2 regions of the Marinilactibacillus sp. GCM10026970 genome follow, and region 2 is predicted to be linked to the other one. Evidence: riboswitches for the same ligand, from Rfam matches in the RefSeq annotation. Region 2 holds a riboswitch; the other holds the start of a gene.
The links. A riboswitch is a leader RNA that binds a small molecule or an ion and turns the genes downstream of it on or off. The one in region 2 is predicted to bind lysine.
Positions count from the first base shown of each region.

Region 1: another riboswitch for lysine. It lies ahead of ACFP65_RS02065 (Na+/H+ antiporter NhaC family protein); the one in region 2 lies ahead of ACFP65_RS05815 (aspartate kinase).

Region 1 is NZ_JBHSUL010000005.1:18,587-30,583, reverse strand. Features, by position in the region: gene pepV (dipeptidase PepV) at 1-448, shown strand, start outside; gene ACFP65_RS02100 (GerMN domain-containing protein) at 588-1,721, opposite strand; gene ACFP65_RS02095 (iron-containing alcohol dehydrogenase) at 1,749-2,942, opposite strand; gene gcvT (glycine cleavage system aminomethyltransferase GcvT) at 3,298-4,437, shown strand; gene gcvH (glycine cleavage system protein GcvH) at 4,442-4,828, shown strand; gene gcvPA (aminomethyl-transferring glycine dehydrogenase subunit GcvPA) at 4,944-6,299, shown strand; gene gcvPB (aminomethyl-transferring glycine dehydrogenase subunit GcvPB) at 6,300-7,760, shown strand; gene ACFP65_RS02070 (SDR family oxidoreductase) at 7,817-8,602, shown strand; lysine riboswitch at 8,785-8,958, shown strand; gene ACFP65_RS02065 (Na+/H+ antiporter NhaC family protein) at 9,087-10,802, shown strand; gene ACFP65_RS02060 (O-acetyl-ADP-ribose deacetylase) at 10,918-11,427, shown strand; gene ACFP65_RS02055 (DUF305 domain-containing protein) at 11,444-11,992, shown strand; gene ACFP65_RS02050 (YwbE family protein) at 11,993-11,997, shown strand, end outside.
Region 2 is NZ_JBHSUL010000017.1:42,255-54,251, reverse strand. Features, by position in the region: gene ACFP65_RS05820 (aspartate-semialdehyde dehydrogenase) at 1-541, opposite strand, end outside; gene ACFP65_RS05815 (aspartate kinase) at 569-1,771, opposite strand; lysine riboswitch at 1,870-2,081, opposite strand; gene ACFP65_RS05810 (aldo/keto reductase) at 2,260-3,117, shown strand; gene ACFP65_RS05805 (alpha/beta hydrolase fold domain-containing protein) at 3,135-4,046, shown strand; gene ACFP65_RS05800 (hypothetical protein) at 4,186-5,334, shown strand; gene ACFP65_RS05795 (hypothetical protein) at 5,331-6,536, shown strand; gene ACFP65_RS05790 (ABC transporter ATP-binding protein) at 6,556-7,446, shown strand; gene ACFP65_RS05785 (hypothetical protein) at 7,542-7,757, shown strand; gene ACFP65_RS05780 (hypothetical protein) at 8,027-8,284, shown strand; gene ACFP65_RS05775 (GNAT family N-acetyltransferase) at 8,304-8,828, shown strand; gene ACFP65_RS05770 (NAD(P)H-dependent oxidoreductase) at 9,503-10,060, shown strand; gene ACFP65_RS05765 (winged helix-turn-helix transcriptional regulator) at 10,057-10,404, opposite strand; gene ACFP65_RS05760 (SDR family oxidoreductase) at 10,702-11,559, opposite strand; gene ACFP65_RS05755 (hypothetical protein) at 11,655-11,997, opposite strand, start outside.

The DNA.
Region 1 (11,997 bases), on a different contig from region 2:
GCATACTGATGAAGTCATGGGTGAACTGACTTCAAACACTGGCGTATTCAAGTTCAACGCAGATAAAGGCGGTCAAATGACAGTCAATATGCGTTACCCTCAAGGAACAAGCGAAGAAATTATCGGTAAACAAATCCGCGATAAAGTATCTCAATATGCCGTTGAAGTGAACTTACCTGAAGGTAAAGTACCTCACTACGTACCTGGAAATGACCCATTGGTACAAACCTTATTGGATGTCTATGCACGCCAAACAGGTCTTGAACCTAGTGAACAAGTCATTGGTGGCGGAACATATGGACGTTTGATGAAACGTGGCGTAGCTTATGGCGCAATGTTCCCTAATAGTATTGATACAATGCATCAAGCCAACGAATTTATGGCTGTAGATGATTTAATGAACGCAATGGCAATTTACGCAGAAGCGATTTATGAATTAGTCAAATAAAACAATTATAAGACTGAATAGGTGTAAGAACCTATTCAGTTTTTTACATACTAAGGATTTATTAAAAGAAAAATCAATCACATAATATTAAAGTAAGAGTTGTCCCAAATACCTGGGGCAACTCCTACATTAATATTTTTTATTCGACATTAGATAAATCAACAGACATCGTTTGTCCTTCTTCCAGAGCAATATGTCCAGAAGCATAAGGTGCCTCTTCTACAGTTAGTAAAACTTCATCAACCTCGTAAAATCCACCGATGGTATTCACCAAACTTTGAATCAGTAGGGCTTCAATACCAGATCCGGCATTCATATCGTTAATAAGCTCTTCAGAGAAGTCAACATGAGCAATTTGATCATTACCAAGATAAAGATAATTGATTTCCACGTTTTCCGTTAAGGTGGGAATCGTCATATCGCCAGTACTTCCGTTTAACAGTTCTGTTAATTGAAGTCTAGCTGGATCATTTGTTCTAAGCTCCATTGTAGCATTAGTAGGGGTTAGAGCAGTCGCCATCTCATTCAACTCATAAAGCGTTATGGGAATTTCTTCAGCAGCATCTTCTTGAATGTTGCTTAATGAAGAAACAATCTCTGCTTCGCCATCAACATCGGAAATGGTCTGTATCAATCCAGTACCTTTAGCATAATACAGTTTATCTGACTGATCATTAAGCGTTCGGGTGATCTCTAGTGCTGAATACGTACCAGTTGGTGTCTCAACTTCTACATTGGCATCCGTGATTTCGGATACCGAACCAGAAGGACTCTCCCAACTTCTTCCAATTTCAACAGGGGCCTGCAGTAAAATTTCAAGCTGATCTTGTTCACTACTATTTAGACCAGTATCCACAAAGTCATCTCGGAAATACGTTTCCGCTCTTGTGAAAACTTCGCGGACTTCATTTTCAGTATACTCATAGATGGTAACTGTCTCCGTACTCGCATTTGTTTCTACGAATTGCAGGGTATCATTATGGATAAACTGAGGATAGGTCTGGTATTCAGCAAACTCACTACCAGTTCCTGAGTAGGTATAAGCAGTATCCTCATTCATTGGGAGCCAGTCCAACATATTCTGTGAAAGTGTATCTGTCTCATCTATAGTTTCTTCTGTATCTGTGTCGTCCTCACCAGGCTCGGGAGCTGTTACCGTTTCAATGGGGTCTGGATCGACTGGTTCTTGTTCTTGCGCCGTATTACAAGCAGCAAGAAGAAAGCCAGAAAGGGTTAAGACTGAAACTGTTTTTAATATAGTAGGCTGGTTCATTAAAGTAACCTCCTTATAAATTAACGGTTAAAATTCTAATTCCAATGCTTTTTCATAAATGGCTCTAGAGACCTCTAACGTCTGATCTCCACGTTCAGAGAGTGCTGTATTGCCGTGTTTTTCAAGTTGATTGACCAAGAAGTCGATATCAGAAGAAGATACATTGATATCTTTCAAGGTTACAGGCATACCAATCGATTTCAAGAAAGCAACCGTTTTTAAAATGGCTGCATCAACTTTTTCTTCATTCGTACCATCTGTGATAGACCATACATTCTCAGCATACTGAACAAGTTTATCGAATTTCTGTTCTTTTCTAACGAGCATCACTGCAGGCAAGATTGCTGAAAGAGTTTGAGCGTGATCTGTGTGGTTTAATACAGTTAACTCATGACCTAATGCATGAGTAGACCAGTCACCAGGTACACCATTTCTTAGTATGCCGTTTAAAGCAAGGGTAGCTGTCCACATAAAGTTTGCTCTGATTGTATAGTCATGTAAGTCCTCTTTAACCACATCAGGTCCAATTTTGATTAAAGTTTTCATCAAGCTTTCTGCGAACCCATCTTGAACCATACCGCCGACTGGATAAGTCAGATATTGTTCAATGATGTGTACAAAAGAGTCTGTTACACCGTTCGCTAATTGTTTTTTAGGAAGTGTGTAAGTAAGTTCTGGTTCAAGGATAGAGAACGTTGGAAAAACGTAGAAACTACCGAAGCCAACTTTAGCTTTTTTCTCTTTAAAAGTGATGACCGCACCACTATTCATTTCTGAAGCTGTAGCTGGTAAAGTGAGTACTGTACCCAATGGAAGAGCCGATTTGACAGGTTCTCCAGTACCGATGCCTTTACCGAAGATATTGATAGGATCTCCTTCAAACTCAGCTGCCGCAACGATAAATTTTGAACCATCGATAACAGAACCGCCACCAACTGCAAGGACAAAGTCATACTGTTCTTTTTTGATTAATTCAACTGCGCGCATACACGTTTCAAAAGTTGGATTGGCTTCAATCCCACCAAATTCACCAAAATCATAACCACTTATGGCTTCACGTACACGGTCTAATGTCCCAAATCGCTGAACACTTCCGCCACCATAGGTAATCAAAACTTTCTTACCTTGAGGAATTAACGTTGATAGATTTTTAATCTGATCTTTACCGAATACAATTTTAGTCGGATTCTGTAATGTGAAATTTGCTATTTCTTGTTGCATGATTATTGCGCTCCTTTATAATATAATAACCTTATTGTATCATAAAAGGTAAATGGAAGATTCCAAAGTAAATTATGGAAACGTGATTTTAAAAAAATTAAGATGATCTATCTGATGAAATATACTAAACTTTCGAACGAAAATAGTTTTTATTAATCTATTGTTCGTATTATTAAATAAGTAAGCGTATTCTTAAAATATTATTATTGTTTTATCTATTTCAGTCCGAATAAAATCATGTTAGAATAAAACATAGAAAATTAAAAGAGTAAACAGAAATGCGTTCAGACGAAAATAGTCATTGAATACTGAATAAAGCCCCATTGTAATTACACAGGGTTGACGGAGGGATTAAATGTCAGAAACAAACGATCAAGAGTTGCTACATACGCCGTTATACGATTACTATCTAGAAAAAAATCTCAAGCTAACGAATTTTGGTGGATGGGCACTACCTGTCCAGTTTACAAAAATTGCCGAAGAACATGCAGCTGTAAGAAATCATGCTGGGATTTTTGATGTATCTCATATGGGTGAAATTATGGTTAAGGGGACACAAGCTACAGAGTGGCTAAATAAACTTGTTACAAACGATGTTTCCAAAATGGTTATGCATCAAGCTCAATATAATACGATGACGAACGAGCAAGGCGGTACATTAGACGACTTGTTGTTATTCAAATTTTCAGATAGTCATTATTTGGTAACGCCAAATGCCAGCAACACAGAAAAAATCTATTCTTGGATGAATCAGCACCTGGATGAAGGGATTGAAATTGTTAACGTCTCTGACTCATATGGTTTGATTGCACTGCAAGGACCGAAGGCTGAACGTATTCTTAAATCGATGACGCAAACGACGTTAGCCGATTTAAAAGCTTATCATTTTTTACCTTCTGAGAATTTTGGGAATATCGAAGATGTCATTGTGGCGCGCACGGGTTATACAGGAGAAGATGGCTTTGAATTATACGTGCAAAAAAAGGATACACAAGAATTATGGAAGAAATTGCTCAGAGCTGGATTTATTCATGGGTTAAAAGAGTGTGGATTAGGCGCCAGAGACACCTTGAGACTAGAGGCTGGGATGCCTTTATATGGACAAGAGCTTTCTGAAGAAATTTCTCCTTTAGAAGCTGGCGTAGGTTTCGCAGTCAAATTAGACAAAGCGACTGCTTTTATTGGACAGACAGCTTTAAAAGAACAACGAGAAAAAGGACTCAAACGACTTTCTCGTGGTTTTGAATTGCTAGATAAAGGGATCGCTAGACATGGCTATCCTGTATTGAATGGTAATCAAGAGGAAATTGGTGTGGTGACTTCCGGAACACAATCTCCTTCCTTAGGCAAAAGTTTAGGAATGATATTGATCAATAAGGCAGAAGCTCAACTTGGGGAAACAGTCTGGATACAAGTTAGAAAGAAACAAATTCCTGCGAAACTGACAAAAAAAGACTGGTTAAAAGAACTTCAAAATTCAAACAAAGGTGGATAAAAAAATGGCAGCTAAAGAAGGATTATATTTCACAAAAGAGCACGAATGGATTGAAATCGTTGGAGAAGATTACGTTAGAATTGGCATTTCGGATTACGCTGTAGAGCAATTGGGGGATGTTGTTTTTGTAGAATTGCCTGTACTCAATGATCAAATGGAAAGTGAAGCAGCTTTCTCGACAGTAGAATCCGTTAAATCTTCTTCAGAAATCTATGCACCCGTTCAAGGCACTATTGCAAAGGTTAACGATGAATTAGAAGACGAACCTGAAAAATTAAATGATTCTCCTTATGGTGAAGGATGGATTGTTGAAGTTCAAGTTTCTGAAAAATTGAATACAAGTGACTGGATGGACGCTAAAACTTACGACCAGTACGTTAGTGAACTGTAAAAGATGTTATTTGAATAGCAGAGAAACCACGGAGGAGATTTCTCATTGAAAGATGAGGGGGCTTCTCTTTTCTGTTTATTCCAGCTTGAACGTTATCTATAAGGAGTGAGCCATCATGACAAAGCAACATCGATATTTACCGACAACTCAAAAAGATCAAGAAGATATGTTAGCTGTAATCGGTGTGGAGAGTATCAACGACTTGTTTTCAGATATTCCCATGTCCACTCGAGCAACAAAGGAAAAGTCGATTGATCTTCCAGCACCCTTAAGTGAATATGAGTTAACGAAACATATGAAAGCATTAGCGCAACAAAACAAAACGGCTGCTGATTATCCTTTCTTTTTAGGTGCAGGTACTTATGATCATTTTATTCCAAGCGTCGTCAATCACGTTACATTGAAATCAGAATTCATGACGGCTTATACACCCTATCAACCAGAAGCTAGTCAAGGGGAGCTACAAGCTCTTTTTGAATTTCAGACGATGATTTGTGAACTGACTGGGATGGACGTTTCCAATTCCAGTCTTTATGATGGCTTCACATCTTTAGGAGAAGCTTGTAATCTGGCAACAGCGGTTACGAAAAAGCAGACGATTCTCTTATCAGGTGCCATTCATCCTCAAGCGAAAGAAGTTGTTCATACGTATGCATATGGGATGGAATACAAAGTAGAAGAGCTGGAACTGAAAAAAGACATCACGGATCTTCAAAATTTGAAAGCTTCATTAACAGAAGATACTGCAGCGGTCGTTGTACAATATCCAAACTTTTTCGGGTCAGTTGAAGATCTTTTAAAAATCAAGGAAATGCTGAAAGAAACGAAAGCGTTACTAATCGTTATAGCTAATCCATTAGCACTCGCTAAACTGGAAGCGCCTGGTAAATTAGGTGCAGATATTGTTGTGGGAGATATGCAACCACTTGGACTTTCGATGTCTTATGGCGGACCTCATTGTGGTTATTTCACTGTGAAGAGTCAATATATGAGAAAAGTTCCAAGCCGAATCGTTGGAGAAACGATTGATATTGAAGGCAAACGGGGCTTTGTCATGACGCTTCAGACAAGAGAACAACATATCAGAAGAGAGAAAGCGACATCGAATATGAGCTCCAACCAAGCTTTGAACGCCTTAGCAAGCTCCGTTTTTATGTCTGCAATGGGTAAAGCTGGTGTTCAGGAAATGGCGCAACAAAATATTGATAAAGCCCATTATCTTGCACAACAGTTAAAGGATTCGGGCATAACGATTGTGAATGAATCTCCATTCTTCAACGAATTTGCCATTGAATTGTCTAAGCCGATCGCGAAAATCAACAAAGCTTTACTAGAAAAAGGTTTTATTGGTGGATATGATGTATCAGAAAATTTAAACAAAGATCAAGCTATGTTACTGTGTGCAACTGAGAAAAGAACGCGCAAAGAAATTGATGCATTTGTAAGAGCATTAGTGGAGGTGAACGGTTAAATGATAGAATCACAAACGAAACTGATTTTCGAACAGTCCAAACCCGGACGTAGAGCTTATAGTTTGCCGGAAAATGATGTAGAATCTTTTGACTTATCGGAACAGTTACCAGAGCATTTAACTAGAAAAGAGGCAGCTGAACTACCAGAAGTCTCTGAACTACAATTGATGCGTCACTATACTGCACTAGCAAATAAAAATTTTGGAATCGAAACGGGCTTTTATCCATTAGGTTCTTGTACAATGAAATACAATCCGAAAATCAATGAAGATGTAGCCCGTTATGATGGCTTTACGGCTATTCATCCTTTACAAGATCCTGCTACAACTCAAGGGGCTCTTCAGTTAATGTTTGAATTGCAGGAAGATTTAAAGCAAGTCACAGGAATGGATGAAATCTGTCTTCAACCAGCAGCTGGAGCTCAAGGGGAGTGGGCAGGCTTATTGGTTTTTAAAGCGTATCACCAGTCCAAAGGAGAAGGCGATCAAAGAAGAAAGATTCTCGTTCCAGATTCAGCGCATGGTACAAACCCGGCAAGTGCAGCAGTTGCTGGCTATGATGTAGTAGAAATCAAGTCCAGTGAAAAAGGAACAGTAGGTGTGGAAGCGCTCAAGGCGGCCCTTGGACCGGATACAGCTGGATTAATGTTAACAAATCCCAATACACTCGGATTATTTGAAGTAGACATTGTCGAAATTGCGAAAATCGTGCATGAGGCAGGCGGTCTTCTTTATTACGATGGAGCTAACGCAAATGCGATACTTGGGAAATCGACTCCTGGAGAAATGGGCTTTGATGTGGTTCACTTGAATTTGCATAAATCATTCAGCACACCTCATGGTGGCGGTGGACCAGGATCAGGACCAATCGGTGTTAAAGCGGCTCTTTCACCATTTTTACCAAATCCCAGAATTGAAAAACAAGGGAATCAATATATTTTAAACACAAATTATCCAGATTCTATCGGTCGAGTAAAAGGTTACTTCGGTAACTTTGGTGTTAATGTGAGAGCTTATGCATATATCCGTTCTATGGGTGCTCAAGGTCTTCAAAAAGTGTCAGAAGATGCTGTGCTTCATGCGAACTATTTGAAAGCTAGACTTGCGGATCATTACGATACGCCGTTCAAGCAGCATTGCAAACATGAATTTGTCTTGAGTGGGTTACGTCAGAAAAAACAAGGTGTCAGAACACTAGATATTGCCAAAAGATTATTGGATTATGGCTTTTATGCACCCACTGTTTATTTCCCACTGATTGTTGAAGAGTGCATTATGATTGAACCAACGGATACGGAAGCAAAAGAGACATTGGACGAATTTGCAGATGCAATGATTGCTATTGCAAAAGAAGTTGAAGAACAACCTGAATTACTTCATGAAGCACCCACTACAAAAGCTGTCAGAAGATTAGATGAAGTGCTTGCTGCTAGAAAACCAATGGTAGTTTACCAGAAATAATCTTTCGTCTATACTGAAGGAAGTAAATGAAATCAGTAATGGAGGAGATTAGATAGATGGATATGAAGCTTACCGGGAAGACAGCACTTGTTCTGGCTTCTAGTACAGGACTTGGAAAAGCAATCGCGACAGAATTAGCCAAAGAAGGGGCTAACGTCATGCTGACAAGTAGAAGTATGGATAAACTAGAAGAAGCGAAAAAAGAGATTCTCAAAACGGCCACAGGTAAAGTAGAATATACAGTAGCGGACATTACGGATGCAGAAAGTATCAAGAATCTAGTCGAGGCTACACGTAATACATTTGGACCAATTTCTATCCTTGTCAATAATGCCGGTGGCCCACCAAGTGGAACATTCGAAGACTTCGATGACGCAGAATGGCAAAAAGCATTCGACCTCACACTGTTCAGTTTTATCCGAACCATCAGAGCAGTTCTACCAGATCTGAAAGAAACAGGTGGCCATATTCTGAACAATGCTTCCTCATCCATTAAACAGCCAATCGATGGGTTAACGTTATCGAACGTATTTAGAATGGGTATTTCAGGATTATCTAAAAGTTTGTCTCAGGAATTAGCACCTCATCATATTTTGGTCAACACGATCGGTGCGGGACGTATAGAAACAGAAAGACTTGTTCAGCTAGATGCTGCAAAAGCAGAAAAGCAAGGGAAAAAACAACAAGAAGTGACGGATCAAATCGAGCAGTCGATCCCATTAGGACGTTATGGACAACCAGAAGAATTTGCTAAGGCAGCTGTATTTTTAGTTTCTGGTGCAAATACCTATCTAACTGGTCAAAACATTCTAATCGATGGCGGTATGGTCAAATCTTATTAAAAAGTGGAGCTATGGAACGTCTAATTAGAGGCGCTTCATAGCTTTTTTATAGAGCCCAAGTATCAAATAAAGGATTAAGAACACTCATACGATTTGTACGCTTTTTTGATAGTGGAGTAGACATAAAAAAAGGACCTTGCAATCTAACCAGATTCCTTGTACACTAATAAACGTTGAAATTAAATACAGATAGAGGCGCGAAGAAAATCAGTATGATTCAGTAGGGTGACTCCCATTGATCGAATCAGAAAGGGTTCTTTGCCGAAGTGGATAGAGATAGTCAATCTCTTTTTGCTGGAGTTCCGCTTAAAAAGCGGATCACTGTCACGATGTTTTCGTGGAGCACTATCAGGCTAATTGCGAATTGTAAAGCATTTAGGGTGATTGTGCCTTGAGTGCTATTTTTTTATATAAAAACAAGAATGATCTGTACCTCTATGCAGTCCTTTTCAACAAAATAAGTGAAAATGGAGAATGAAAACAAATGAAAAAGAAATTAACATGGAGTTTGATACTCACAACCTTCTTTTTGTTTTTACCTCAAACGGTACATGCAGAAGAAGTACAATCAAGTTTAGCCAATTCTATCGGCTGGATGACGTTGATTCCGCCAATTATTGCAATCATTCTTGCGTTTGTAACTAAGAATGTTGTTCTGTCATTATTCGTTGGAATCTTTTCTGGAACAATTATCATGCAATTCTATAATGATACCAATATTTTAATGGCGATTTTTAACGGCTTTATGGATATTGTGGATTATATTTTGAATTCACTAGCAGATCCTTGGAATGCTGGGATTATCCTACAAGTTATGACGATCGGTGGACTAATCGCCTTGATTACGAGTATGGGTGGTGCACAGGCGGTAGCAGAGAGTCTGGCAAAGAAAGCCAAAGGTCCAATTAGTGCGCAGATCATCACATGGGCATTAGGAATTTTGATTTTCTTTGATGATTACGCGAATGCGCTGATTGTTGGACCGATCATGAGACCAGTATCTGATAAAATGAACATTTCAAGAGAAAGACTTGCTTTCGTCATTGATGCTACTGCTGCACCGATAGCTGGTATTGCACTGGTTTCTACTTGGATAGGGTATGAAGTTGGTTTGATCAATGATGCCTATCAGTCTATTGGACAAGAAGTAAATGCATACGGTGTGTTTCTTCAAACGATTCCTTACCGTTTCTACAATATTTTAATGCTCCTTTTCGTAGTGGTGACCTCTTTAACGCTTAGAGAATTTGGTCCGATGAAAAAAGCGCAAGAAAGAGCCAGAGACACTGGACTGTTGGTGGATGAAACCTCTGAAGTCGAAACAGGAGACGAAGAACAAGAAGTTTTAAATAAAGAAAAAGCTTCAATCTGGAATGCATTGATTCCAATTGGAAGTCTGATTGTTTTTAGTTTTCTAGGGTTCTACATGAATGGTCGTTCAGAAATTCTTAGTGGAGATAATAGTATGCTAGCGCAAACCATTACAAACGCTCCATTATCTTTTGAAACAATCAGAGAAACATTCGGAGCTTCTGATGCGTCCATTGTACTGTTTCAGGCAGCCTTGATTTCAAGTATTATCGCTTTAGTTATGGGTGTCACACAAGATTTGTTCAATTTCAGTAAAGGGATTGAAATCTGGGTTAACGGGATGAAGACATTGATGATCACGGGCGTTGTTTTGTTACTTGCTTGGTCATTATCAAGTGTTATGAACGAATTGGGAACAGCTGATTACCTTGTTTCTTTACTAGGCGATACGCTACCGCCCGTTTTACTGTCTTCAGTGATCTTCATTTTAGGTGCAATCATATCCTTCTCAACAGGAACTTCTTATGGAACAATGGGTATCCTGATGCCACTTGCTATACCACTAGCAACGGCCTTACAACCTGGAAATCCAGACTTCGTCATTATGTCTGCAGGTGCTGTATTAACGGGAGCGATATTTGGAGATCATAGTTCACCAATCTCTGATACAACAATTCTGTCTTCTATGGGTGCAGGATCTAATTTGATTGATCACGTGAAGACACAATTACCTTATGCACTAGCTGTTGGAACCATTTCAATCGTATTTGGATACCTTCCATCCGCAATGGGACTGAACATTTGGATCATACTACCTATTACTTTTGCCGCAACAATTGCAATGGTGTTCATTCTTGGTAGGAAAGTGGATACAACAGAGCAAAGCTAATGTATTAAATTGATTACCTGAAAGCTTAGTCTTCCATGGCTAAGCTTTTTTGTTTGCGTCAGGATATTATTGCTATTAGGATTAATGAAGAGATTTCATAAGAGGAGGATAAGTCATGAATGGAACAATTCAAGTATGGCGTGGAGATATTACAACACTGAATGTCGACGCCATTGTCAATGCAGCAAACTCTTCACTTTTAGGTGGAGGAGGAGTGGATGGTGCGATTCACAGAGCAGCAGGACCAGAACTGTTGGAAGCTTGTAAAAAACTAGATGGAGCTAAAACAGGTGAGGCCAAATGGACAAAAGGATTCAACCTTCCGTCAAAATATGTGATTCATACAGTCGGTCTGGTCTATAAAAAGGGCTCCAGTGAAGTACAAAGGCAACTAGCAGCATGCTACGAGAATGCTCTTGAAATCGCAAAAAATCAAGGAATTCAATCCATTGCTTTTCCTGCGATTAGTACAGGGATATACGGGTATCCAGCAGAAGAAGCTGCGGAAATAGCTGTCAAAACAATCAAGCGAAAACTAGAACAATTTCCTATAAGGATTGAAGTAACCCTCGTTGCTTTTGACGAAAAAACAGAACAGTTATACAAAAAGAATTTAGAAGGATAAAATAAGGAGCATAACTATGAGACAGTATTTAAAATTTGGACTGATGATTCTGACATCTACAGTCGTTATGTATGCCATGATGTTTTTAAACGTATTTGAATTTAATCATGTAAGATTCAGTCAAACCAGGCTTTTTATGGCTATCATGATGGGATCCGCTATGGCTTTTATTATGATACTATTTATGTGGAAGATGTACAAAAACAAGAAACTGAATAAAGTCATTCTAGCGGCTTCGGTTTGTTTATTTGGTGCTTCACTATGGCTTGTGAGAAGCCAGCAGACTGTGGATGACACTTCATGGATGAAAGCTATGATTCCGCATCATTCGATTGCTATCTTAACAAGTGAACGTGCACAAATAACTGACCCTAGAGTTCGAGAGCTTGCAGATGGTATAATAGAAACGCAAAGAGAAGAAATACAGCAGATGAATCAATTGATTGAATTTTTAGAAGTACAAGAAGATGAAGAAGAACGTTCATCAAAGCCGCAAAAGTCAGCTGATTTTACGGACCAAGCTGTAATGGACTCAACAATTTTAAATAAGAATGGAATGGATTAAATGGA
Region 2 (11,997 bases):
GATGCGGGTAATTCAATGGTTCTTTCCCTTGTTCACCGCGCCTCAAGTCTTCGATGCCTTTCCAACCAGATCCGGACACAGATTGATAAGTCGTATAAGCAACCCGTTCAATACCGAAGGCATCTAGTAAGATTTTCAATGGACCTACAGACTGTATGGTTGAACAATTTGGATTGGCGATAATCTTTCTATCCAGTACAGGAGGGTTTACTTCAGGAACCACTAAAGAAATTTCTGGATCCATTCTCCAAGCACTTGAATTATCAATCACAACGGCACCATGTTGTTCAAAAAGAGGAGAGAAGGTTAAACTCGTTTCTCCACCCGCTGACATTAAAACATAATCAAAAGGACCCATTGTTTTGTCTTCGGTCAGTTCTTCAACGACCAATTCTTTGTCTTTGAAGCCTACTTTAGTTCCCGCTGAGCGAGCAGAAGAGAATAAGGTTAACTGTTCAATAGGAATGTTTTTTTCTTCTAGCAAGCGAAGCATCGTGCTACCAACTAATCCTGTAGCACCGACTACGGCAATTTTATACATAAGGACTTCCTTTCTAATGGAAATAAATTATAGATCAAATTTCTCGCAAAGCAATTTTGTGGCTTTTTCACCGTTGGTTTCATCAATTACACAAGAAACACTAATTTCAGAAGTAGTCACCTGGTAGTAGGTGATGTCAGACTCAATCAATGTTCTAAAAATTTGAGAGGCAACACCAGACATATCTCTCATTCCTGCACCAATAACAGAGATTTTGGCATAATGATCAACGATGCTGACTGTCAAATCATGATAATGACCTTTCAACTGATCAAAAACTTGCACGAGCTGACGTTCATCGGAATCTTTAGCAGTGAAGGATAACTGCATACCGTCTTGATTTCTAATTTGAGAAATCATATCGATATTGATTTCTTCTTTTTCTAGTTCAACAAAAATATCATTCAATAACTGAGCACCGTTAGAGGGGTCCGTTAAGGTTACATGAGCCATATTCTTATCCAACGCAACGCCAGTGACGGCTTTGTGTTCAAGTATTTGTTCATTCGGCACGATCCAGGTTCCTTTCTCTTTAGAGAGTGTTTTAGCAAGATAAAGCTTTATCCCGTTATTGTTCGCCAGTTCTACGCTTCTCGTTTCTAGTACACCTGCACCAAGTGCAGACATTTCCATCATCTCTTCATAGGAAATCTTATCCCAACGTTTTGCATTCGGGAAAATTCTAGGATCGGTACTATAGACACCTGTAACATCTGTATAGATTTCACAAGTTGTTTCCAAAGCCGCAGCCAATGCAACGGCTGTTGTGTCTGAACCTCCTCGTCCTAATGTTGTAAGTTCGCCTTCTTTATTAAAGCCTTGAAAGCCAGCAACTATAACGACCCTATTGGTTTCAAATAATTGGTCGAACAAATCCGTTTTGATTGAAGAAATCTTACTTTTTAGATGATGCCCAATGGTTTCGATGCCCGCTTGGTAACCTGTTAGTGGTTTAGCTTTAACGTCCAAATCATTCAGAGTGATCGAAAGATAAGAAATGGTTTGTTGTTCACCGGTTGTTAGGAGCATAGCGAGATCTTGATCATTTGGTTTCGATGTAATTTGCCCAACGTTGCGTAGCAAGTCATCGGTTGTTTTGCCCATAGCGGATACAACGACAACCAGTTGCTCTCCTTGGTCGGTTCGTTCTTTAAGATGTAGGGCGATTTCTTTGATTTTCGGTAGATCAGAAACACTTGATCCACCAAATTTTAATACGCTTCTTTTCATGGCTATCCTTTCCAAACTTAGTGAGACTGCCTTTGAAAGTAACAAGAGTATACAAAAAGGACAAGTCGAAGTACCGACTTGTCCTAAAGAATCTATATACAAGCGGAAGCACTCCGTAAAGTAGATTACCTATTCAATTATTAGGTGTCTACTTATATTCATACGGCAGTCTGCATATTCTTCATATGCAGCCCAACAGTTAATCTTACTGTAAAGATCAACCATTTCGGCAGATTTCCCTTTCATTATCAAGAACTTACAGGTTCTATGGTTGATAACTACTTTTGATCTCTGCGCCTCATCCAGTCATTCAGTTTTAATGTGTTATTTGCATATAACCTTATCAAAAATGCAAAAGAATGTAAACAAATTTCTTTTAGAAGTTTAAATCCTTCTTCGACTTAAGGAAAAGTGAATAGCTATTGATTAAATTTTTACTAGATCATTGTTATACTAAATTGGAAACGACTAAAGGAGGTTCTATAGAAATGAAGCAGAAGATTCAATTACCTAGTGGACAAAATGTATTGAATTTAGGACAAGGAACTTGGAGATTAGGAGAAGATCCTTCCAAGCGTCAACAAGAAATCGAAGCCCTATGTGCTGGTATTGACAGAGGCCTGACCTTGATCGATACAGCTGAAATGTATGGGGACGGTGACTCAGAGGAGTTAGTAGGAGAAGCGATAGCGCCCTACAATAGAGAAGAATTATTTCTAGTGTCAAAAGTATATCCACAAAATGCCGGAAATCCTGATATGTTTGAAGCATGTGAACAAACGCTAAACCGTTTAGGTGTGGACTCACTGGATTTGTATCTTTTACACTGGCGAGGGCGTGTACCGCTTCAAGAAACGATTGATTGTTTTGAAGAACTGAAGCGTCAAGGCAAAATCAAACATTGGGGCGTTTCCAACTTCGATTTGGAAGATATGCAAGAATTACTCGCTCTAAAAGGCGGCGAGAACTGCCAAACCAACCAAGTACTTTACCACTTAGCGTCTAGAGGCATAGAAGTTGTTCTAACGAACTATCTTAAAGAAAAAGGCATTCCAATCATGGCTTACTGTCCGGTGATTGGTCAGGAACCTGATCTGAAAGACCTTGTGTATAGTAACCAAACCGTAAAAGAAATCGCTGAAGCGCATAATATTTCGATCATTCAGCTCTTGCTGGCTTTTGTGATGCAACAAGACAACATTATTGCGATTCCAAAAGCCAGTAGTGAGAAACATGTCCAGTTGAACGCAGATGTACTGGATATCGTTTTATCTGAAGAAGACATGTTAAGACTGGATGCAGCTTTTCCAGTTCCAGATCAACGCGTACCATTGAGTGTACAATAATTTTAAGGAGTGAAGAGATGGTAGCTAATTTGAAATACAATACACACACTATGCCAAAATCAAAGGCCCATTCTGAAGGTATGAAAACAATACAGGCCGATATAAGAAACGTGCGTGGATCAATCATAAAAGAAGATAGAATTTATCAACGCAAGAAGGATCGCAATCTCCGAATCAGGATGGTTTATCCGGACGCTATAAATATCCAGAAACCTTTCCCGCTTTTAATACACGTGCAAGGATCAGCTTGGTTCGAACAAGATTTAAATGGGAAAATTCTGGACTTTAAATCGCTCATACTAGCAGGGTATGCATTAGCGATTGTTGAATATGTGCCACTTCCAGATGCTGTTTTTCCTAGTCAAGTAGAGGACATTAAAATGGCCATCCGTTATCTTGATAGTCATGCAAAAGAAATGGACTTGGATCCAGACAAATTCATTATAAGTGGAGACTCAAGCGGGGGCCATACTGCGCTGATGGCTTGGGCTACTTGGAACAGTCAGCAATTGGATGCAGCCAATACTGACTTACCAGACCTGAAAGCCTGTATTGATCTTTATGGCGTTTATGACTTTGTTACGATTACAAAGCAGACTTCAGCAACAGATCATACTCAGCCAACTAGTCCTGATGGTTTATTAATTGGAGGAAAAGCGCCAGATGAGTACCCAGAGGACGCAAAAAGAGCTTCAGTACCTTATTACTTGAAGGATTCAAATATTCTAGCGCCTTTATTGATTATTCATGGAAATAAAGATACCCTTGTCCCGTTCGAGCAAAGTGTAGAACTCTATGACTTCTGCAAGCAGAAAAACATTCAAGCGGACTTTTATTGTGTGGATGGTGCGGACCATGGTGGACCGACTTTTTATACTAGTGAAGTCATTCAAATTATACTGGACTTTATGAATAAATGTTTGAAATAATGTAATGATTAAAGCAGTATTCCTGAAATAAGGAGTATTGCTTTTTTAATTAAAATAATATTAAAAAACGGTTTTAATTAAAATCAATTTTTAATATAATGAGATGAGTGTATTAGTACTAGAATAAAGGTGGGGTTCAATGAGAGAATACTTGAGGTTTGAAGTCGAATTGTTCGTAAGAGACCGAAAGAATGGCTTTTTGTTTTTGGGCATAGCGATTTTCTTAATCGGTTTACTGTTTTACATACCGTACCAACAGGTGAATGACATTTATAATAAGACACAAAATGAACTACATACCGTTAGAAATGCTATTTCTAGTTTTCCCGTACATATTGTAGAAGAAAATCCCGGTAAATATCCTGTTTATGAGGATGTTTTGAAAGAGTCACAACTGATTGGGAGTCAGGAGGTTGCTTTGACCTTTTACGATGACTTGAATGAATATACCTCTATTGGGCTGGAGCTAGCACAATCAAGAATTCAAGCACACGAAAAAGGATATGAATCGTTTAATCAGAATTTCTTTGTCCCACTAGAGCAATCTTTGAGAGAGTCCGTCTATTATCAAGCACTAAAAGATCAGAACCAAACAATCGAAAGAGATGCACAAAGTAGCTCGACATATTTAGTCCTAAGCATCACGGCATTCAGTAGTGTGTTTTTTATCTTTTTACTTTTATTGACAAGTGATATTCTGACAAAAGATGATGCACATCACACCATCATTCAAGCCTATCCTATCAATGCAAGTCAACGACTGCTTGGAAAGCTAGTGGTTTATCTAGTTACCACGATAATAGTATTAACCGGTTTATTCGGTTTAGCCTATATAGGTTCGCTCATTCCGTTCGATGCAGGATCGATGCAGTACCCAAGAGTCATTTATTCAGTATCAGGCTATGAGGCAGTATCAACAGGTCAATTTATTTTTAGAAGCTTGTTGATTTCTACAGTTTTCATCATCCACACGGTTTTACTAGCGGCCATTTTGAATACTTTCTTAAAAAATCGTTACCTGACGTTGTTCTCTGGTAGTAGTTTTCTGCTGATCAGCTTCTTGTTTTCCAGAGAATGGACCATCTTAGCCTATACGCCAATCAGTTATCTAAATCCAATAGCCGTTTTAACTGGGACAGCCAAAGAGAATTTCAGTCAAAGTGGGATTGTTTACTCTAGGGCAATACTCATTTACTCTCTATGGAGTCTAATCTATCTGATCATACTATCCATTTATTTTTCTAAAAAACATCGACTATCAACCAGTCATAAGGAGGGAGGAGAATGAGGGCTTATTATTTCTTTGAATTGAACAGCATCATTCGCAATAAAAAGAATCTTGCGGCGATCATTCTTTTGCTGATTACGACACTGTATTATGTATTTGTGATTGAACCGAATTATCAACCTGATGAAAGAGTAGATGCAGTAGGGATACAACAAGACTATGATGAGATGAGTCATTGGTTAGAAAACTACAGAGGAGAAGGCATCAGTTCAGGAGCGGCATTTGCTTTAAGTTATTTTCCACCACTTGTTGAACTTAATGAAATGCGTTTAGATGCATTGGATCGAGAAGACTATGCTTTTTATACTGGGGCGACAGCTAAATGGTATCAGTACGAGGACCAGTGGATCTTTTCAAGTCCAGAGTTTCTTTCTTATAATACGGCTTATTATGGGATAGATCAGCAGTACCCATTACAAGAAGGTCGCTATTGGTATTTGAACACTGCTACACGCTATAGTGCTTATGTAGATAAAGGGACAAGGATCACACCAGCTGTTCTTGAAGAACGTACAGCTCTACAGACAGGCGTTCGAGCATGGAATTCAAGTATCGTACCCGTTGCATTGATTGGTTTAGTGGTGATTTTCTCTATTGATATCGTAACAAAGGACCGCAATCACCTCTCCTTAGTTAGAAGTTTTCCTTTGTCATTCGAGCAAAAACTATGGGTAAAGACAGCTGTAGTATTGACAGCTTTCAGTATCGTCAGTTTATCGTTCTTTTTGATTGGGCTAAGTATAGTTGCTCTAAAAGAAGGTTTTGGAAGTTTCTCAATCCCCGTAACCGTGTTTAATGGTCCTATACTGCTTGAAGAAAACTTCTATATCATTTCAATCGGTCTATTCTATTTACAAGCCATCTGCTTGATGCTCGCAATCGCGTATCTATTCACGCGCTTTATCATCTTATGTAGTTTGCTACTTAAAAACGAATATTTCAATCTATTAGTCGGACTCGCAGTGATATTCACAGAAAGGCTCTATTATATAAGAGGCATTGGGTACTTTTCAAATGTCGATCTATTCCCCTCAACCTTTTTTCGAGTAGGAGAAGTTTTATCGGGTTATCAGAATCATTTATACAATTCATCAGTGATTTCTTTTGAAATAGGGATCGCATCAATAGTTGCAGCGATAGTTGTTGTGGAGATCTTATTGTTCCTGGTTAGTCGGTTCAAGAGGGTCAGAGCGATTATTTAAGGTTAGGAGGATGCAGGATATGCTTAAGATCAATCAAGTGTTCAAGTCTTTTGGAGAAAAAGACATTTTAAAAGAAGTTAGTTTTGAAGCTCACAAAGGAGAAATCATTGGACTCGTTGCACCGAACGGAACAGGCAAGTCCACTTTACTGAATATTATTATGAATTTTCTTACGCCAGATGCAGGGGAGATAACCATTTTAGATCAGTATGGCTATCGGTCTAAAAAGCAGGAAATTAAGATGCACCAGTACCTGTCCTTTTTACCTGAATTAAATGATTTGTATGCAGAACTCAGCGGATATGAACATATGAAGTTGTATGCAAAAATGTGGAAAGGGAAGGTATCTAGTATAGACGACATCATCGAATCCTTAAACATGACGCATTACGTTAAAAAGCCGGTAGGAACTTATTCTCTTGGGATGCGCCAAAGGTTAGCTTTTGCGATGCTGCTTGCTGCGGATACAGATATCATGCTTATGGATGAAGTGATGAACGGGCTTGATCCCGATAATGTAACATTATTGACGAATGAACTGATTGAGTTAAAAAGGCGAGGAAAAGTCATTTTGATTGCGTCACATTTACTAGATAACTTGGATCTGTATGCTGATCGGATTCTATTCTTTAAAGATGGTCATATCTTGCTAGAGACAAGGGAAGAAGAAACAGAAAAATATATTAAAGTACATTTGGATAAAGAAAAGTATGAAGAACTAAAAATAATAAAAGACTTTCCAGAAAACACTCAGTATATCGCTGGAAAAATTGTAGCAATCCCATTAAAATCTCTTGAAAAAAGCGAAATCAGTGATTGGATTCAGTTCTTTATTGATCAAAATATATTAAATGTTACAATTGGTCAAATAGGAACAGCAGAATGGTACGAGGAATTTTATAACCAATAGATTTAGAGATTAATAAACATAGATAAGATGATGTTAGCCCCCAAATAGCGCCTGTAGAACTAAAAAACTATGATTCATTTAGGAGAGCTTTAGTAATGATTGGTCATCCAAAAAAGAATAAAGAAGAAAAGTTCCGTAGAATTGAGTTAAGTGAGGAAGAGGAAACCGAACTTTATGGAAGTAAAGGCTTCTCATGTGCAGGAGGCTTTGCACTCGTTTTTCTCATTATTGTGGTTTTCATACTAGTAATCATTGGATTGCTTTACTTTTCAACGAGATTCGACGTAGATCTTCTTAAATTGTTTGAGTAAAGTGATAATCTTAAGAAATAAGTGATTGGGATAGATAAAACGTTGTCTTTAATTTGTGTTCTCATTAATTCTGAAAGGAATGTTTGCAAAATGACAAAAAAAAGAAATTGGGTTTATATTATAGTCATGCCAATAGTAATCGTTACGATATTTGAGTTTATACCAACTGAACATTTAAATACACTTCCGAGGATTCTATTGGGTGGTTTGATTGGATTTTTAGTAAGTATGATATTAGAATTTTTCTTTAAAGAAAAAGAGGGTGACCAATGAGTGTGAATAAAGTTTTAAGAGAATTTAAGGATATATCCAATTTGAAAAGTACTTGTACTGAATCTGAACAAACCAATCATAAACCTTTTAGAAAAAAGTTCATCTATATTCTAGGAGCAATTTTTGGGTTTTTAGCATTTACTATGGGTATGACTTATATTGAAGAGTCAGACGTATTTATATTCGTTGGTATAATGGGAATGATGATTATGATGTATTCAATTCGAAAATTGGTTGAGGAGATGATGAATTGAAAATTCGATGGAGGTTTTTATGTACCTACGTAAAACAAGGTTAGAAGACGCAGAGCAAGTTGCTAGAGTCCAGGTTGAGAGCTGGAGAAGTACATATAACGGAATTGTACCTGAAAAATTTCTAAATAAGATGAATTACGATTTCTATACAAATAGGTTTCAAACTTATTTTTCTGAAAACAGTCCCATTAGTTATGTAGCTATAAACGATAGCAATCAAATCGTAGGATTCATTACTGGCGGTCGAAACCGACTAGTAAAAGCACATCCAGAATACGACTGTGAACTTCACGCGATATACATACTTGAAGCATATCAAGGAAATCAATTAGGTAAAAAACTTGTGAGTCATTTAATGGATGATTTGTTAAGACTGAATCATAAGAAAATGCTTGTACAAGTATTAGCAGCCAACAAAGCTATAAAGTTCTATGAAAAACTTGGCGGAAAATATTTAAACTCAAAACAATTATTGATTTCTGGAAAAAATTTGGAAGAATCCATATTAGCTTGGGATGATATTTCAAAAGCTCAAGTAGATTAATATAAGGATTAAATAGTCTAGATTGAATTTCAATCTAGACCGATTGAGAAGAGACTTTATTTCATATAATCTACTTTGTATAATATATATTATGTAAACTAATTTATAAAATCAAAAGTCTATACTCTAAATTACTACCGTAATATTAAATACCCTATTTTTTTGATTATTTAGTCTTTTTTTAAAGCATGTTTATTTTAGATTCTCTACTCAGATATGTTTTCGAATACTTTTTACAAGAAGAATTTTAGAATGAACAGCTTATTAGATAATGCTTTAGATTCTTGAAGAAATCTAGATAGATTATCACTTAACTTCTCATATCTTTGCAAACTTCACGTTGAATTTTGAGTACTTTATATTTGCTATTCGATTATTCAATTCAATCCGTATAAATAAAAAACTTCATTTTTATAGATTTATAATTTGTATATGAATTAAAAAATGATTGTGTCAATTACAGATGAATTTGTCATTAAACGAAATCACACGTCATATTTTATTTTCAAGCTAGTTAATGAATACGTTTTTTGTTTCAATATACCTTAAAACGGTTAATCTTTAAGATGAATCACTGGATACTAACATTTTAGTAAGTACCTAAATAAAAAGTGCGTACTTACATCATTTTGAATGAATCATTATAATAAATATAAATATAAAGGAGGATTCAAATGAAAACATTAGTAATTGTTGCGCATCCATCGATTGAGACTTCTATTGTCAACAGCGCATGGGTTAAAGAAATAGAACAGTATCCTGACTTGTTTACTGTACATGAGTTATCAAAAGAATATCCTGACCACGTAATAGATGTCCAGAAAGAACAAGCCCTTATCGCTTCACATGGAAATTTGGTTTTGCAATTTCCAATACAATGGTTCAACGCCCCTCCTATTCTCAAACAATGGTTAGACGACGTTTTTATAGATGGCTGGGCATTTGGAGAATCAGGTTCACATTTAAAAGATCGAAAATTAACTTTAGCTGTTTCTGTAGGCAGTGAACGAATGGATTATGAAAAAAAAGGAAGATATCAATATACTTTAAAGGATATCTTAGCCCCCTTTGAAGTGACCGCAAAATATTGTAAGGCAGACTATCAACCGTTTTTCGCTTTTTACGGAACGAGTTTTAGTACCCAGGACGAAATTAATGCAAGCGCTAAAGACTATATCCATTTTCTTAAGAAATCACTTGAAAGCAAATATACCTGTAGTTCATATGCTTAATTTTTAGCTAGTCTTTGTTCGTTTTCTCCCCACTCGCACATTGAGTTGATTACAGGCATTAATGATTTTCCGCGTTCGGTTAGTGAGTATTCAACTTTTGGAGGTATCTGAGGAAATTCAACTCTATTAACCAACTGATCTTTTTCTAATTCTTTCAGCATACAGCTCAATGATTTATAAGAAATAGTCCCTATTTGACGCTTCAATTCATTATGTCTAATGGTTTGATGCTCAAAAAGTAAATATAGAATAAGCATTTTATGTTTTCCTTTTATTAAAGATAACGTAAATCCAAATCCAGTATTCTCCAATTCTGTAACCTTTTCTATAGTCTGTTCTTTCATGCAATAGTCCCCTTTGATTGAGTTATAGATTGAACACTTCTTCTACTTCTATTACTTACTCATGCAGTTTAACATTAATAAAACTTATCGTATAGCGGTCTTTGTTTAAAGGTAAGATTTTTTAACATGAACACTAGATCGTCAGTTTATGTCTTCCCCTCTCTCCCCCTCTTCTACTCTGTGCACGAAAGAGTAGAAGAGACCCACTTTATCAAAACACTCTCTTATGCACAGAGGCGATGATGAATTTATCAAAAAACGGCAAGTACCTTTTTTGGGCACTTGCCGTTTTTAAGATTAATAATCTTCTGCTTTTGTTTCCGGTTCTAGATCATAGGCTTTTTGAACCATCTGGTGACGTTCGCCCAATGCTTCATCTGTTTTTTTGTTCCACAGATATTCTTGTTGTTCTTTAACTTGAGAAATCATCTTTTCAGGTATCACGTTACGGTAAGATTTTGTTTCTCCTAAGATGACTTTAAGTCCCCCTTCTATTAACTCTTCTGGGTTGAATTGTTCAAATGGAAACGCAATGTCTTCGTAATTGAATACACGCTTAGAGGCATCATCTTGCCAGCTTCTCCAAACTTCCATTTCACGGTCGTTGAACCCAGTCAAATATGGCCCTGGGTTAATCGTAGCAACTTCTATATTAAACTCTTGTAGTTCTTGAGAGAGCGTATTTACTAACGCTTCTGTAGCGTATTTAGAAGCAGAATATGGTCCGGAAAATGGATTGACCATCATTCCTGATATAGAAGAAACAAAAACAATTCTTCCTTTATTCTTTTCAATCATCTTACGAGCAAATCCCTGTGTCAATAGAACTGGACCAATAACATTCACATCAAATTGATTACGTAGGTTGTCCTCAGGTATATCAACCAAGGCCCCGCCCTCTTTAATTGCTGCGTTGTTTACTAAAACATCAATATCCCAATTCCAGGCTTTTTCTCTGTCCTTAGGATCTGTTACGTCTAATTTATCAATCTGCATCGTAAGACCTTGTTCTTTTACTTCTTTTTCTAGTGCAGATACTTGCGAGTACACTTCTGTTGTTGCAATGACCTCTTTACCCATCTTTGCAAGTTCAATCGCGAACATTTTTCCAAAACCCGTTCCAGCACCTGTGATTAAAATTTTTTCTGAACTCATTCAAACACTCCTAACTTAGATTCTCTCTATTTGTTTATTGTATGGAAAATAAAAAAGTTTTGAAAATGTTATGCTTATTGAAATGAATGATGATGCTATTGACTAAAAAATTTCTTGTAGTAAGTCTTGATTTGAATTGCAATATAGTTTATAAAAACTCCCCATAATATTGAGAGTTGGATGACTAAATCACTGTATGTCAAACGACCAAAGATAACGAAAAATATGATGGTAGTAGCGTATAGTAGTTGCCCATAGAAGATTCTAGTACGATCTGTTTTTTTTCCTTTGTCATTTTTCACTAAATTTTTTAATCCGAATTTGGCGAGAATAGAAAATAGAATGGAAGACATGATTACAAGTGTATTTAAAAGGTTCAATTGTTCAGTACCAATAACTGTACAATGTCCTAAAAATAAACTTTGTACTAGGAATAAG